4 regions of the Peribacillus sp. B2I2 genome follow, and region 3 is predicted to be linked to each of the others. Evidence: riboswitches for the same ligand, from Rfam matches in the RefSeq annotation. Region 3 holds a riboswitch; each other region holds the start of a gene.
The links. Region 3 has a riboswitch for thiamine pyrophosphate ahead of thiC (phosphomethylpyrimidine synthase ThiC). Riboswitches for the same ligand answer to the same signal wherever they lie in the genome.

Region 1: linked by a shared signal. The riboswitch ahead of thiT (energy-coupled thiamine transporter ThiT) and the one ahead of thiC (phosphomethylpyrimidine synthase ThiC) in region 3 are both predicted to bind thiamine pyrophosphate.
Region 2: linked by a shared signal. The riboswitch ahead of ABIE66_RS20155 (ABC transporter substrate-binding protein) and the one ahead of thiC (phosphomethylpyrimidine synthase ThiC) in region 3 are both predicted to bind thiamine pyrophosphate.
Region 4: linked by a shared signal. The riboswitch ahead of tenA (thiaminase II) and the one ahead of thiC (phosphomethylpyrimidine synthase ThiC) in region 3 are both predicted to bind thiamine pyrophosphate.

What each region holds. Positions count from the first base shown of each region.
Region 1 is NZ_JBGCCB010000001.1:1,107,276-1,110,410, reverse strand. It holds gene ABIE66_RS05605 (universal stress protein) at 243-764, shown strand; gene thiT (energy-coupled thiamine transporter ThiT) at 845-1,423, opposite strand; TPP riboswitch at 1,528-1,630, opposite strand; gene ABIE66_RS05595 (cation diffusion facilitator family transporter) at 1,884-2,762, shown strand; gene ABIE66_RS05590 (histidine kinase N-terminal domain-containing protein) at 3,009-3,135, shown strand, end outside.
Region 2 is NZ_JBGCCB010000001.1:4,078,334-4,081,468, reverse strand. It holds gene rarD (EamA family transporter RarD) at 1-245, shown strand, start outside; gene ABIE66_RS20160 (protein-glutamine gamma-glutamyltransferase) at 337-1,164, opposite strand; TPP riboswitch at 1,482-1,591, shown strand; gene ABIE66_RS20155 (ABC transporter substrate-binding protein) at 1,713-2,717, shown strand; gene ABIE66_RS20150 (thiamine-binding protein) at 2,729-3,010, shown strand; gene ABIE66_RS20145 (ABC transporter permease) at 3,007-3,135, shown strand, end outside.
Region 3 is NZ_JBGCCB010000001.1:816,997-820,131, forward strand. It holds gene ABIE66_RS04175 (histidine phosphatase family protein) at 1-369, shown strand, start outside; gene ABIE66_RS04180 (HAD family hydrolase) at 553-1,335, shown strand; TPP riboswitch at 1,447-1,561, shown strand; gene thiC (phosphomethylpyrimidine synthase ThiC) at 1,695-3,135, shown strand, end outside.
Region 4 is NZ_JBGCCB010000001.1:1,387,852-1,390,986, forward strand. It holds gene thiW (energy coupling factor transporter S component ThiW) at 1-389, opposite strand, end outside; gene tenA (thiaminase II) at 405-1,094, opposite strand; TPP riboswitch at 1,192-1,296, opposite strand; SAM riboswitch class I at 1,456-1,560, shown strand; gene ABIE66_RS07070 (Fur-regulated basic protein FbpA) at 1,738-1,926, shown strand; gene ABIE66_RS07075 (aspartyl-phosphate phosphatase Spo0E family protein) at 2,187-2,381, shown strand; gene ABIE66_RS07080 (GNAT family N-acetyltransferase) at 2,455-2,961, opposite strand.

The DNA.
Region 1 (3,135 bases), 290 kb from region 3:
GTTCAGTCGCCTTTTCTTTTAGCACTATACTCGTGTACCGGCTTCCTTGCTGATGATATTCCTTCCGAATGAAAAATAAAGCACGCCAACTAATTGAAGGACCAGGATTTCATCCTACCATTTTAACAATGCCCGTATCTATCCTTTCCCCGTAATTGGCGATCTATATACCAATTAAAGGCGTGAAGCCATTTAAAAGTGGGTATAACACTTTAAAGACTTATAAATGGGAGAGTGAAATTATGAAAGACATAAAAAATATTGTCGTCGCTTTTGATGGAAATGAAGAGAGTACACGGGCCGTGGAATATGGAGCAACAATCAAACAGGCCTTTCCTGAAGCTGAGCTGACCGTAGTCCATGTCCTAAGTGATAAGGTTGAACAGAGTATCATGGGAAACGTCACAGCTCCTGGATTTGTACCCGCTGCAGGATTTTATGTCGATCCCGTCCAGACACATCCCGTCGTTGAAGTTGAACAGCGAGAACAAAAGGTAATTGACACCCCTTCCCCCGTCGAGAATAGTGTTCGGAACGCAGAAAGTAATACGTTGAGATTGCTAAGTGAATGTCAAGTCAAGGGGAAATTCGAGATATTGGAAGGACATGCGCCAGATAGCATATGTGAATATGCAGAAAGAACTGCGGCCGACCTCATCGTCGTCGGCAATAGCTCTAAAAGCGGTTTGGAAAAATTCTTTCTTGGAAGTACAAGTAGTTCAATTGCGAAAAACGCACCCTGTTCGGTATTCATTGCAAAATGAGATTGAGCCAGTTCGCCCTGTACGTATCGTTTGATCATTCTCCGAAAAAAGCCGGATTCTTGTAGAATCCGGCTTTTTTGTTAATAGGCTTTTTTCAGTAATACATTTGAAGCTGCCGAATATAACATCATCACCACAATGGCCGATAAAATAAAACTGATCAGCATATAAGTCCCATTATAAATGAATGAATAAACCGCTACTGGCTGTCCTTTTGGTGCTGCAGATCCAAAAAACACGATTCCAGAAGTGAAATGACATAGAAACCTCAGGAAACTTCCCAAAAACATGCCGCCAATCCCGTATAATTTCGCTTTGGAACGCTTTTCCTCTTTATAGCTGTTTACAAACTTGTTCATGAATACACCGGATATCCCGACAACCATAAAGGCAAGATAATAATCAATGAAGCCTTGGATCGGTGTTCCGATCCATGCTGTACCACTGACAATCTGCAATAGTCCAAGTAACAATCCGGCTAACATCCCACCTTTTATGCCCCAACGATATGCCATCAGAAAAATAGGTACCATGGCTATTGAAATCGAACCCCCTTGAGGCCAGATTCTTGAAAAAATGAATCCAGAGACCATATCCAGTAATAAAGCCAATGATGCAAAAATGGCGACCTCTGTCATGAATAACGTTTTATTTTTCATCAAGCCACTCCTTTCTCCAAAAATGAAAAAATGTCCATGAGTTCCCCCTGCCAATTTTGCGCAAAAAAAGCAACACCGGGGCGGTAATGGATGCCCAGTATTGCTTGTATCCAAAACCACATCCCTACGCTAGTGCTAACTATCAGGTTCATAGGGTCTGAACTCAACCGTTCACTCTCAGCCTTTTTGGCTCCCCTTGTGGAAGTATTTATTTTTCGATCCTCGGTTAGAATATACTACTAGTTTCTTTAATTGACAACTAAAGAAACTGTATATGTCAACAACTTGTCATTCCCATTTTATGGCGATATTCTTTCTTATAACCAACTTCTTTACATACCTTCAATACACCTGCAATTAAACAAGTTAGATGGCTAAATACGACAATTTTTCTATAGACTCACTAAGGTTTGTTTTGTTATCTTTATTAAACCTAATTTACATAGGGGAGGGAATGGACATGGATAAACATTCGATTTCAGCTGAAAAAGGCGCCTACATAAGCATTGCCGCTTACATATTCTTGTCTGCCCTTAAATTGTCATTTGGTTATTTCGGTGATTCTAAAGGACTTTGGGCAGATGGTTTAAATAATACGACCGATATCATCGCTTCCATAGCCGTATTGATTGGTTTGAAAATTTCGAAGAGACCTCCAGATGATAATCATTCATATGGACATTTACGGGCGGAAACCGTAGCCTCGTTGGTAGCTGCCTTCATTATGATCACCGTAGGCCTGCAGGTTGTATTCAGTGCTGTAGAATCCTTCTTCCAGCAAGATTCAACAACCGTTCCCAATATGCTTACCGGTTATGTCGCCCTATTCTCTGCAATCTTCATGTACGGAATCTACCGTTATAACTTAGCATTAAGTAAAAAGATCAACAGCTCTTCCATCTACGCCGTTGCACAGGATAATCGTTCCGATGCCCTTGTCAGTGTTGGTGCTTTCATTGGAATCATCGGTACTAAGATGGGAATCCCTTGGCTTGATGCAATAGCTGCAGCAGTCGTGGGGGTCATCATATGCAAAACGGCCTGGGATATCTTTCGGGATGCCTCCATCTCTTTAACCGATGGTTTCGACGAGCAGCTCCTGCAAAAGATCGGTCAAACCATTATATTGACAGAAGGTGTAAAAGACATGAGTGAAATTAAGGCCCGTATGCACGGAAGTGAAATCCTGCTCGAAACTACCGTTCATGTTAACCCTCTTTTGACCGTCATCCAAGGTCACGATATTACGGTTAAAATCGAAGAGAATCTTTTGAAGGAATATAATATCCAGCATGTGATCGTTCATATCGAACCATATGCATTTCATAAAAAAAGGTAACCGTCATTAACTTTACGGATACCTTTTTTTATTATTAATTCATGTAATCACTGTAATAAAACTGTGTCAAAAAAAGGTATTTATCGATTGATTGACGAATATTTATCCAATTGACACATGTTAAAAGAACTCTAATCTGTTATCATAAAAGCGAGATGTAATTATTTTAATATTTTGTAATTTTTTTCTAATACATTAATTTCTGGGTCAAAAGTAAATTCATTTTCCTACAGTATGGAGGGCAAAATGGTATCTAATCGAGAAATGACCATTCACTTTTTATCTTCTCAAAAAAGCAGTATCATATCCAAATGGAAAGATGAGTTGCTGCATTTACCGGACGGATATATGGGATATTTTAAAGGAGAAGTGG
Region 2 (3,135 bases), 3.3 Mb from region 3:
CACTTTTATATTTTGCAAAAGGGGCGGAGAAGATCCCGTTATCGATGCTGGGCATTTTTCAGTATATTGCTCCGACCTTATCCTTATTGATCGGGGTATTCGTCTATCATGAAAGTTTTACCAAAGCACATCTTTTAGCGTTTTTATTCATATGGTCAGCCTTGGCGGTTTATACGCTATCCATTACGAAATGGGGTCAGGCAAGTGCCCGAAGGTTTAAAGGCAAAGGGAATATTGGTGCGTGAATAAGAAAAAATGCTTGGGAGATCTCTCCCAAGCATTTTTTTATGCCGGTATATAATAAAACGGTTTTACGGCATAGGGGAAATGCCAGGGTCATGAAAGGTAAATCTTCGGACCTATTTCAGAAACAATACAATTGGAAAGGCTGACAGGACTGTGAACGGGCATTGCACGAGGGGTGTTTTCCAGGAATTGGCTATAGAAGGAACTATCCAAGCTAATGATATGCGTTGTCAGGGATGCCGATATGGTGGCGTTCGGCTTTCTATTGCTATTTAATTCATCGATGATTCCCTGTGCAGTGGTAATCCCGATCCCGTGTCCATAAAAGAGGTTGTTCCCTAATAATATGGCATTTTCACCTTGCCATTCAGGAGTTTCCTCGTCGTGATCAGGGTTTTCGAAGTAAACGCAATCCCCTGGTAAATAATCCGTTCCTTGATGAATATTAAGAGCCATATTGCTTGGAGGGCGAAAGTCATATAGAAATAGGTTTGAAAAAAGATAGTCAAAATTCCTAGGGCCGATTAAATCCAAAATGGCCTTTAAAAAAGTGACGACTATCGCTGTACCGCATTCGAAGGCGTAAAGCCTTCCATTCAAGAAAATGTCCAGGAGTGCAGCATGAGGGGCAATCCCTGGCTGAAGGGTAAATGTGCCATCCTTTGAAACGCGCCAATATTGTTCATTGCTTGCCGATTCATCAAGTGTGGAAAATTCTGGACCACTTTTATCTAACGAAATGGCGGCATCGATGACTCGGTGCCTCAGTTGTATATCGAAATTAAGGTATCCGAAGTTCCGGTATTCAAAAGCGTTAGAATCTTCCGCCAGCAATTGGAGAATTTCAAGCGATGTATCAGATACTATACCTGGTTGGATTTGACTGACATCTAACCATTTGTGATTAATCTTTATCATGACCATATCCACCTTTTGCTTATGAAATGAAGGGTTTATAAAACCAGTACACAAAAAAGTCTACAGGTTATGCTCATTATATGAATGTATGCAAAGAAATGACCATTTGGAGCGTTTCAGGCATGAGGGCAACCGAGAATGATTGGTATGGCAAAAGGGATGATCATTTTGCTAACAATGATTATCATTCCAAAAAGATGTTTTGGTGGCTGTGCTAAACATTTAGAAGGAATACCTTTCCAATTAGGGAGAAGGAGCAAATTAGTATTCCCTTTTCTGAATGAATTGATATAATGAGAGAGAAAAGTTCATATGTGCGAGAAATGTAGGGGGGCCAGTAAAGCTGGCTGAGATTGCGTCCTTTAGATGCTGACTCTTTGAACCTGATCTGGATGATGCCAGCGGAGGGAACATATTATTACTGACTTTCTGTTTTGTATGTTAACGTCCGAATTCATCTTCGGGCGTTTTTTGTATTTTTATAGACCCTGGCGCCCCATTATGGTTCCGGCATATGGATCTTATATGATGTGTAGGAGGATAATAACTTGAATAAATTCTTACCACTGTTGACTTCGTTGTTCCTTTTGGCTGGATGCGGTGCAGGCGGAACTAATGAAAAAGAAGAAGCATCTAAAAATGAAGGCAATAAAGAATTAAAAAAGGTATCGGTCGTACTCGATTGGACACCGAATACAAACCATACAGGTTTGTATGTAGCCAAGGAAAAAGGATATTTTAAAGAACAAGGTCTGGATGTGGATATTATCATGCCAGGTGAAGCTGGAGCTGATAAGCTTGTCGCTTCAGGGAAATCCGAATTTGGCGTGGGCTACCAGGAGGGCATTACGCAGGCCCGCGTGCAAGGCGTCCCGATTGTTTCGGTAGCTGCTGTCATCCAGCACAATACCTCTGGATTTGCTTCACCTGAGGCAAAAAACATTAAAACACCCAAGGATTTTGAAGGAAAAACGTATGGTGGCTGGGGGTCTCCGGTTGAAAAGGCCATTATTGATTCACTAATGAAAGAAGAAAATGCAGATGTAAATAAAGTGGATATAGTGAATACAGGAGACACGGATTTTTTCACTTCGGTTAAAAGGGATATAGATTTTGCCTGGATATATTATGGGTGGACAGGTATTGAGGCAGAGTTGCGAAATGAAAAGCTTAATATGGTTTACTTAACCGAATACTCGGATAAGCTCGATTACTATACACCTGTTTTGACAACGAATGAAAAGATGATAAAAGAGGATCCCGAGACTGTTAAAGCATTCGTTCATGCAGCTTCGAAAGGGTACCAGTTTGCGATAAAGAACCCTGGTGATGCAGCAGACGTGCTAATTAAGTCTGCCCCGGATCTTGATGCAAAACTAGTGAAGAAAAGCCAGGAGTGGCTTGCAGCTAAGTATCAGGATGATGCTCCGCGTTGGGGTGAACAAAAGCTTGAAATTTGGAAGAATTACAGTGATTGGATGACGGAAAATAAGCTTCTTGAAGGTGATTTCAATCCTGAAAAAGCATTTACCAATGAATTTTTACCAAAATAGGAGGAAATACAATGGCCAATTCATTAATTAGTATACAAATTATTCCTAAAGGGGATGTCATCCCTTTGGTCGACGAAGCAATCAAGATCATTGATGAATCAGGTATCAAGTATGAAGTTCACCCGCTAGAAACGACAATGGAGGGTGAGCTTTCCGAACTTTTTGCCGTGATAGAAAAAATGAATGTAAGAATGATTGAATTAGGCTCGCCGAATGTCATATCCCAAGTGAAAATATTATATCAGCCGAGCGGAATTACGATGGATACGTTAACGGAGAAATATCGGGCATGACCGGAAGGGTAATTTGGAAGAAGGGGGCTCCCTTCTTTCTTTTATTATTGTTGCTGATAATATGGGAGTCAGTGACAGTCTTATTAAAGGTTGAAAAATGGCTGCTTCCCGCTCCGTCGGCCATT
Region 3 (3,135 bases):
AGTGATATGTCGAGAGCTGTCAAGACAGCGGAACATATCTATCCAGGTAAGGTTCATCGAATGGAGGAGCTGCGGGAAATACCTTCTCCCCCTCTTAAAGGAAAAGTGAAGCTGCCGTTCATCCTATGGGCCATCTGGATTCGATGCTGCTCGATGTTCAACAGGCAGACAAGGGCGGAAATTAAGATCGCTGAACAAAGAATCAATAAGGTATTGGATGAAATCTTTACAAAGGGGGATAGGGATGTTCTGATCGTGAGTCATGCCGCCCTCATGATATATATGAGAAAAGAGCTGATCCGACGGGGGTTCACCGGTCCAAAATTCAAGATTGCAAGTAATGGAAAGCTGTATGTATTCGAAAGATGATAAGTGAAGAAATATAGGGTTTTCCATCAGAGAAGGTAAGTATGATGTTCATCGTACATTTTGCTGATTTTAAGAAAGATGCAGGGATTTTCTGAATAATTATTCTTTTTCCATTGGTTGTGGTTTATTATTGTAATAGTGTAATTTTTACGATTTCAATAATAGGGAAAGAGGGTGGACATTTTGGTGAAGGCAGTTTTTTTTGATTTAGATGATACATTACTATGGGATCAGAAAAGTGTAAAAGAGGCTTTTGTGGCTACATGCGAAGTGGCTAAGGAGAAGTATGATTTGAATGTCGACGAGTTTGAAGAAGCTGTGCGGAAGGAAGCGCGTGAGCTTTATTCTTCTTACGATACATATGCATTTACTCAAATGATCGGTATCAACCCATTTGAGGGGCTATGGGGAAATTTTCAGGATGATCATGATGAATTCCGGAAGATGGCCGGGATTGCACCGGCTTATCGGAAAGAAGCGTGGACGGGAGGCTTGAAGGCATTAGGGATCGATGACCCGGAATTTGGGCTTGAACTGGCAGAACGTTTCCCGGCCGAGAGACGCAAAAAGCCATTTATCTATGAAGAATCATTTCGTGTGTTAGATGAATTAAAAGGGAAGTACAAATTGCTATTGCTTACGAACGGGTCTCCTGAACTGCAAAACACCAAACTTGAAATTACGCCTGAACTAGTTCCTTATTTCGACCAAATCGTCATTTCTGGTGCGTTTGGAAGAGGTAAACCGGATGCCTCCATTTTTGAGCATGCTTTGGAAATCATGGAGCTTGATAAGGATGAAGTATTGATGGTCGGCGATAATTTAATGACGGATATCCTTGGAGCGTCACGGGTAGGCATAAAGTCGGTTTGGATAAATCGCCATGATAAGGAACGGAATGAAGTGCTTCCAACCTATGAAATCAAGCATTTAGAGGAGCTTTTCCCAATCCTTGAGAGCCTGTAAAATTACTCTTCAAGTAACGAATTTTGGAGAGGTTGAAATAAAATATTAGGTCTTTTAAATTATTTACAGAGTGAAAAGGGTGATATATAGTTACCCTGTAATCAATTAAATTATTTAGACTAGGGGTGTCCAATAAAAGTTGGGCTGAGAGAGAAGCGCTTAAGCTTCTTAACCCTCAGGACCTGATCTGGTTCATACCAGCGTGGGGAAGTTAGAATCTACTAAACAATGACCATTTCAATTGGTCATTTCTGTAGTCATACTAACGTTAGCCGGGTCTTAAATATGAGACCTGGCTTTTTCGTGCGAAATGGATTGGATTTTGTCCTTTTTAAATGAACTTAAAAAGGAGAAATGAAATCATGAGTAATTCAGTAAATGACATGAACGTTTCAATTATGTCCAGTTTTGCTGGGAGTAAAAAAGTGTATGTTGAGGGATCTAGACCTGATATTAAAGTACCTATGCGTGAAATTAAGCTAAGTCCGACTACAGGGGCATTCGGCGAAGAGGAGAATCCGCCTTTACGAGTTTATGACACAAGCGGTTTCTATACGGATTCAGAATATCCCATTGATATTCATAAAGGTCTTGCCCCGATTAGACGCAACTGGGTCCTGGAACGGGAAGACGTTGAAGAGTATGAAGGACGTGAAATAAAACCAGAAGATAATGGGTATAGAAAAGTGGATTCACAATCCAAAGTAGAAATTTTTCCGGGATTGAAAAGAAAACCATTGCGAGCGATGGAAGGGCAAAACGTAACCCAGCTCCATTATGCCCGTAAAGGTATCATTACCCCAGAAATGGAATTCATTTCGATCAGGGAAAATGTTGCCCCTGAGTTTGTAAGAGAAGAGGTAGCTAGCGGACGGGCGATCATTCCGGCAAATATTAACCACCCTGAAAGTGAGCCCATGATCATCGGACGAAAATTTCATGTGAAAATAAATGCGAATATCGGAAACTCAGCTGTTAGTTCATCGATCGAAGATGAAGTGGAGAAAATGACTTGGGCTACACGATGGGGAGCCGACAATATAATGGATCTTTCCACCGGAAAGAATATTCACACCACCCGGGAATGGATTATCAGGAATTCGCCTGTGCCAGTTGGAACTGTTCCGATATATCAAGCATTGGAAAAAGTGAATGGAGTCGCGGAAGATTTAAATTGGGAAGTTTTTAGGGATACATTAATCGAGCAGGCCGAGCAAGGTGTCGATTACTTCACTATACACGCTGGTGTGCTTTTGCGATATATCCCTTTAACAGCGAAGCGAGTTACGGGAATTGTTTCCCGAGGGGGCTCCATCATGGCACAATGGTGCTTGGCCCACCACCAAGAAAGCTTTCTCTATACTCACTTTGAAGAGATTTGTGAAATCATGAAGGCATATGATGTCTCTTTCTCATTAGGCGACGGCCTCCGTCCTGGATCCATTGCAGATGCAAACGATGAGGCTCAATTTGCTGAATTGGAAACATTGGGGGAACTGACGAAGATTGCATGGAAGCACGATGTTCAAGTCATGGTTGAGGGACCCGGTCACGTACCTATGCATTTAATTAAAGAAAATATGGATAAGCAGCTGGAAGTGTGTCAAGAAGCACCATTCTATACCCTAGGACCATTAACAACGGATATAGCACCTGGGTACGATCATATTACTTCTGCAATTGGTGCTGCCATGATTGGATGGTTTGGAACTGCCATGCTTTGTTATGTGACACCGAAAGAGCATCTGGGACTTCCGAATAAAGAGGATGTTCGAGTAGGGGTCATTACCTATAAAATTG
Region 4 (3,135 bases), 570 kb from region 3:
CCAAAAAGAGCAGCTTTTTCTCCCAATAGGAGGATTGCAAGTGGATAACAGGCTAGGGACCCGAAAATCCCGGTCCCGATCACTTCCCCTAAACAAGCGAATTTTAAGCTTTGTGTTTTTCGATATACGACGGCAGCCAAAAGTGCACCGATCATGCTGCCAGGAAAGGCGAAAATTGAACCGGTACCAGACATGTTTCTAATGATGGAAACTAAAAAAGCTTGTGTTACCGCATAAGCAGGTCCTAATAATACGGCTGTCAGGACATTTGCCAGATGTTGAATAGGAAAGACTTTCGCAAATCCGGCAGGGATGAAAATAAATGAACTGGTTAAAGTCGTTATAGCCGTAATCATGGCGGTCAATGTCAATTTCTTGATTGGATTCATCATCATATCAACGACCTACAGTGGCCAATCCTGCTCATTTTGAACCATATCCCAGAATAAATATTCATATCGGGAAGTCACCAAAAAGTGCTTTTCTAATCTAAGTAGTTCCTTTTCGGGCATGCCTTCTGTTAATTCTTCCAACAAAGCAATCAGCCACTTGTGTGCTTCACCGAATTCAGGAGATGAATATGACCTTATCCAATCAGAGTAGCGATTGTTTTCCAATGCATCACCATTTTGTTCTTTCAATAGCAAACCGATCTCATAATAATCCCAAGCACATGGCAGGAGACATGCTATCAGGTCTGCCAAAGTGCCATGCTGAGCTGCATTTAGCATGTAACCCGTATAGGCTAGAGTGGTTGGTGTGGGTTCTGTATCTTCCAATTCCTTGGAGCTGATTCCGAATTCCGCAGCATAATGCCGATGGATATCCATTTCAACTTGAAGGGTTTCATTTAAAATACTCGCAAACTTTGCCATGGTTTCGATATTATGAGCTTTGATGACACCTAAAGCAAAGAGCTTGGAATAATCCATGAGATAGATATAGTCCTGCTTCAGGTAATAGGCAAATTTCTTTTCAGGAAGTGTGCCGTTTCCAATTGCCTGGACAAAGGGATGTGAATGGTTCCTTTTCCAAATCTCTTTTGCCCGTCCATGAAGTCTATCACTGAATGTTTCTAATTTAGTATTCTCCATTGTTCATCCTCCTTTAAAATGGATCCCCTTGTTTACACCCAATAAAAAAAACCCGCTCCTGAATACGGAACGGGGTAGATGGATAAAGTCTGTAAATGGACGATATCATCCACTTCCCTCCGCCGGTATGAGCCGGTTCAGGTTCAAAGGGTCCGGAACTAATTCCATCTCAGTCTTAAAAAAGACTCCCCTAGTGGTGTGAATTGTATGTAATTACTGACATCATATCAGAAAGACAAGAAAATGCAACCCGTATTTGAAAGAGGTAATCCTTTATGGCACGGAAAAAAAGGGAGATCCAGGTAATTGACATTTGATGATTATTGAGATAAAATCATGTCTACATCAATTATATATTGAATTCTTATCCAGAGAGGTGGAGGGACTTGGCCCAAAGAAACCTCGGCAGCAGACCCATTTTGGGAACTGTGCTAAATCCAACAAGCATATGCTTGGAAGATAAGAAGAGCCGTACGGACACTGTCAGCCTCTTCTTGAATTAGAAGAGGCTTTTATTTTTGCGGTATAACGTTTAGTGACATAATAAAAAAGGTATATATAATTTGGTGAAAATCAAACCAGTTAATACAGTTTAGCTCAACTAGAAGCAGGCTCTATGATGACTAGGAAAGGAGCCATTTACATGGCGGAATTATTTAAGAGGATTGAACAGAGGAAGGCAAAGCTTATTGAAGAGTTATTGGCCAATGGAGTATACAAAACCTCTGATGAAAGGCACCTTTACGATGCCCCGTTAAAAGTACTTGAAGATGAATATAAGATTGTTATAAATAGACCTAATAACGAGTCTCCTTCGGAATGGATGACATAGTAAGCGATAGACTATATTTTGGGTTCTTGGGATAGGGATATGAAGTAAGCATTCGCAATGTATCACACTTGTGGATGCTTTTTTTATTTAAGTTTATATAGTGGATGTCACAAAATATACATAATTAGAGACTGAAATAGGCTTTTTGTCACATTTAACCTATGAAATAACACATTTAATTTCTGTAAAATAGTTGATTTTAACTACGAGTTTCATTATGATGAAAGTGTAAAAATATTGAAAAATTAGGAGGTGTTTATATGATTTGCCGGAAGGTAACTATAGAAAAAGTAGAAGAAAAGAGAGAGGAAATGATCAAATTGGCAGCAATTTATGGTTTTACAAGTCTTCTAACTGTTCAAGCAAGTCAAGAATTGGATGCGCTGTTAAATGCGTTGACAAATAAAAGAGAATCTGAATATTTTTCCCTCCAGAAAGTATATAGGTATTTTTAAATTCACCATTTCGTCCTCTTTTAATCAGAGAAAAAAGCTACTACACAAGGCAATAGCTTTTAAATAAATATATTTAAATATCGACACGTTTACCAAGAATGATCAAATCCCGTTCAATGCCATCCAGCTCGGCAACTTGAGGTAAATGTGCCCATTTTTCAAACCCGAATTTGGAAAAGAGCTTCAGGCTTGGGGCATTGTGGGCAAAAATGAAACCTAATAGAGTCTTCACCCCTAATTTTGGGCTCACTTCAATTGCCTTTTGAATCGAAATTTGTCCGATTCCTTTTCCCCGGAAATAATCATCAATATAAATGCTGATTTCAGCCGTGGAATTATAGGCCGGCCTCCCATAGAACGATTGAAAGCTCATCCATCCAGCAGTTTCCCCTTCTATAGTAATTATAAATAGCGGTCGACTTTCTGAATCATGTTCCTCAAACCATTTAACCCTCGATTGTACGGATATAGGTTCCGTATCAGCCGTGACCATTCTTGAAGCAATTGTCGAATTATATATTTCAACGATCCTGGGTAAGTCCGATAGTTCTGCCTCTCTAAACTCTATGTGCTCTTCCATGATTTAAACTCCTATCTATTTTCTATCTCCAGAATAAAGGGTATCGCCGCTTTTTTATTAAGGGACGGTGAATGAAACCCAATCCATTGAAAGTTTTATACTATCATACACTCTTTGCTCTTTATCTGACAATTCATTTTATATGTTAGGACTACAGATTTTTGGGTATTTAAA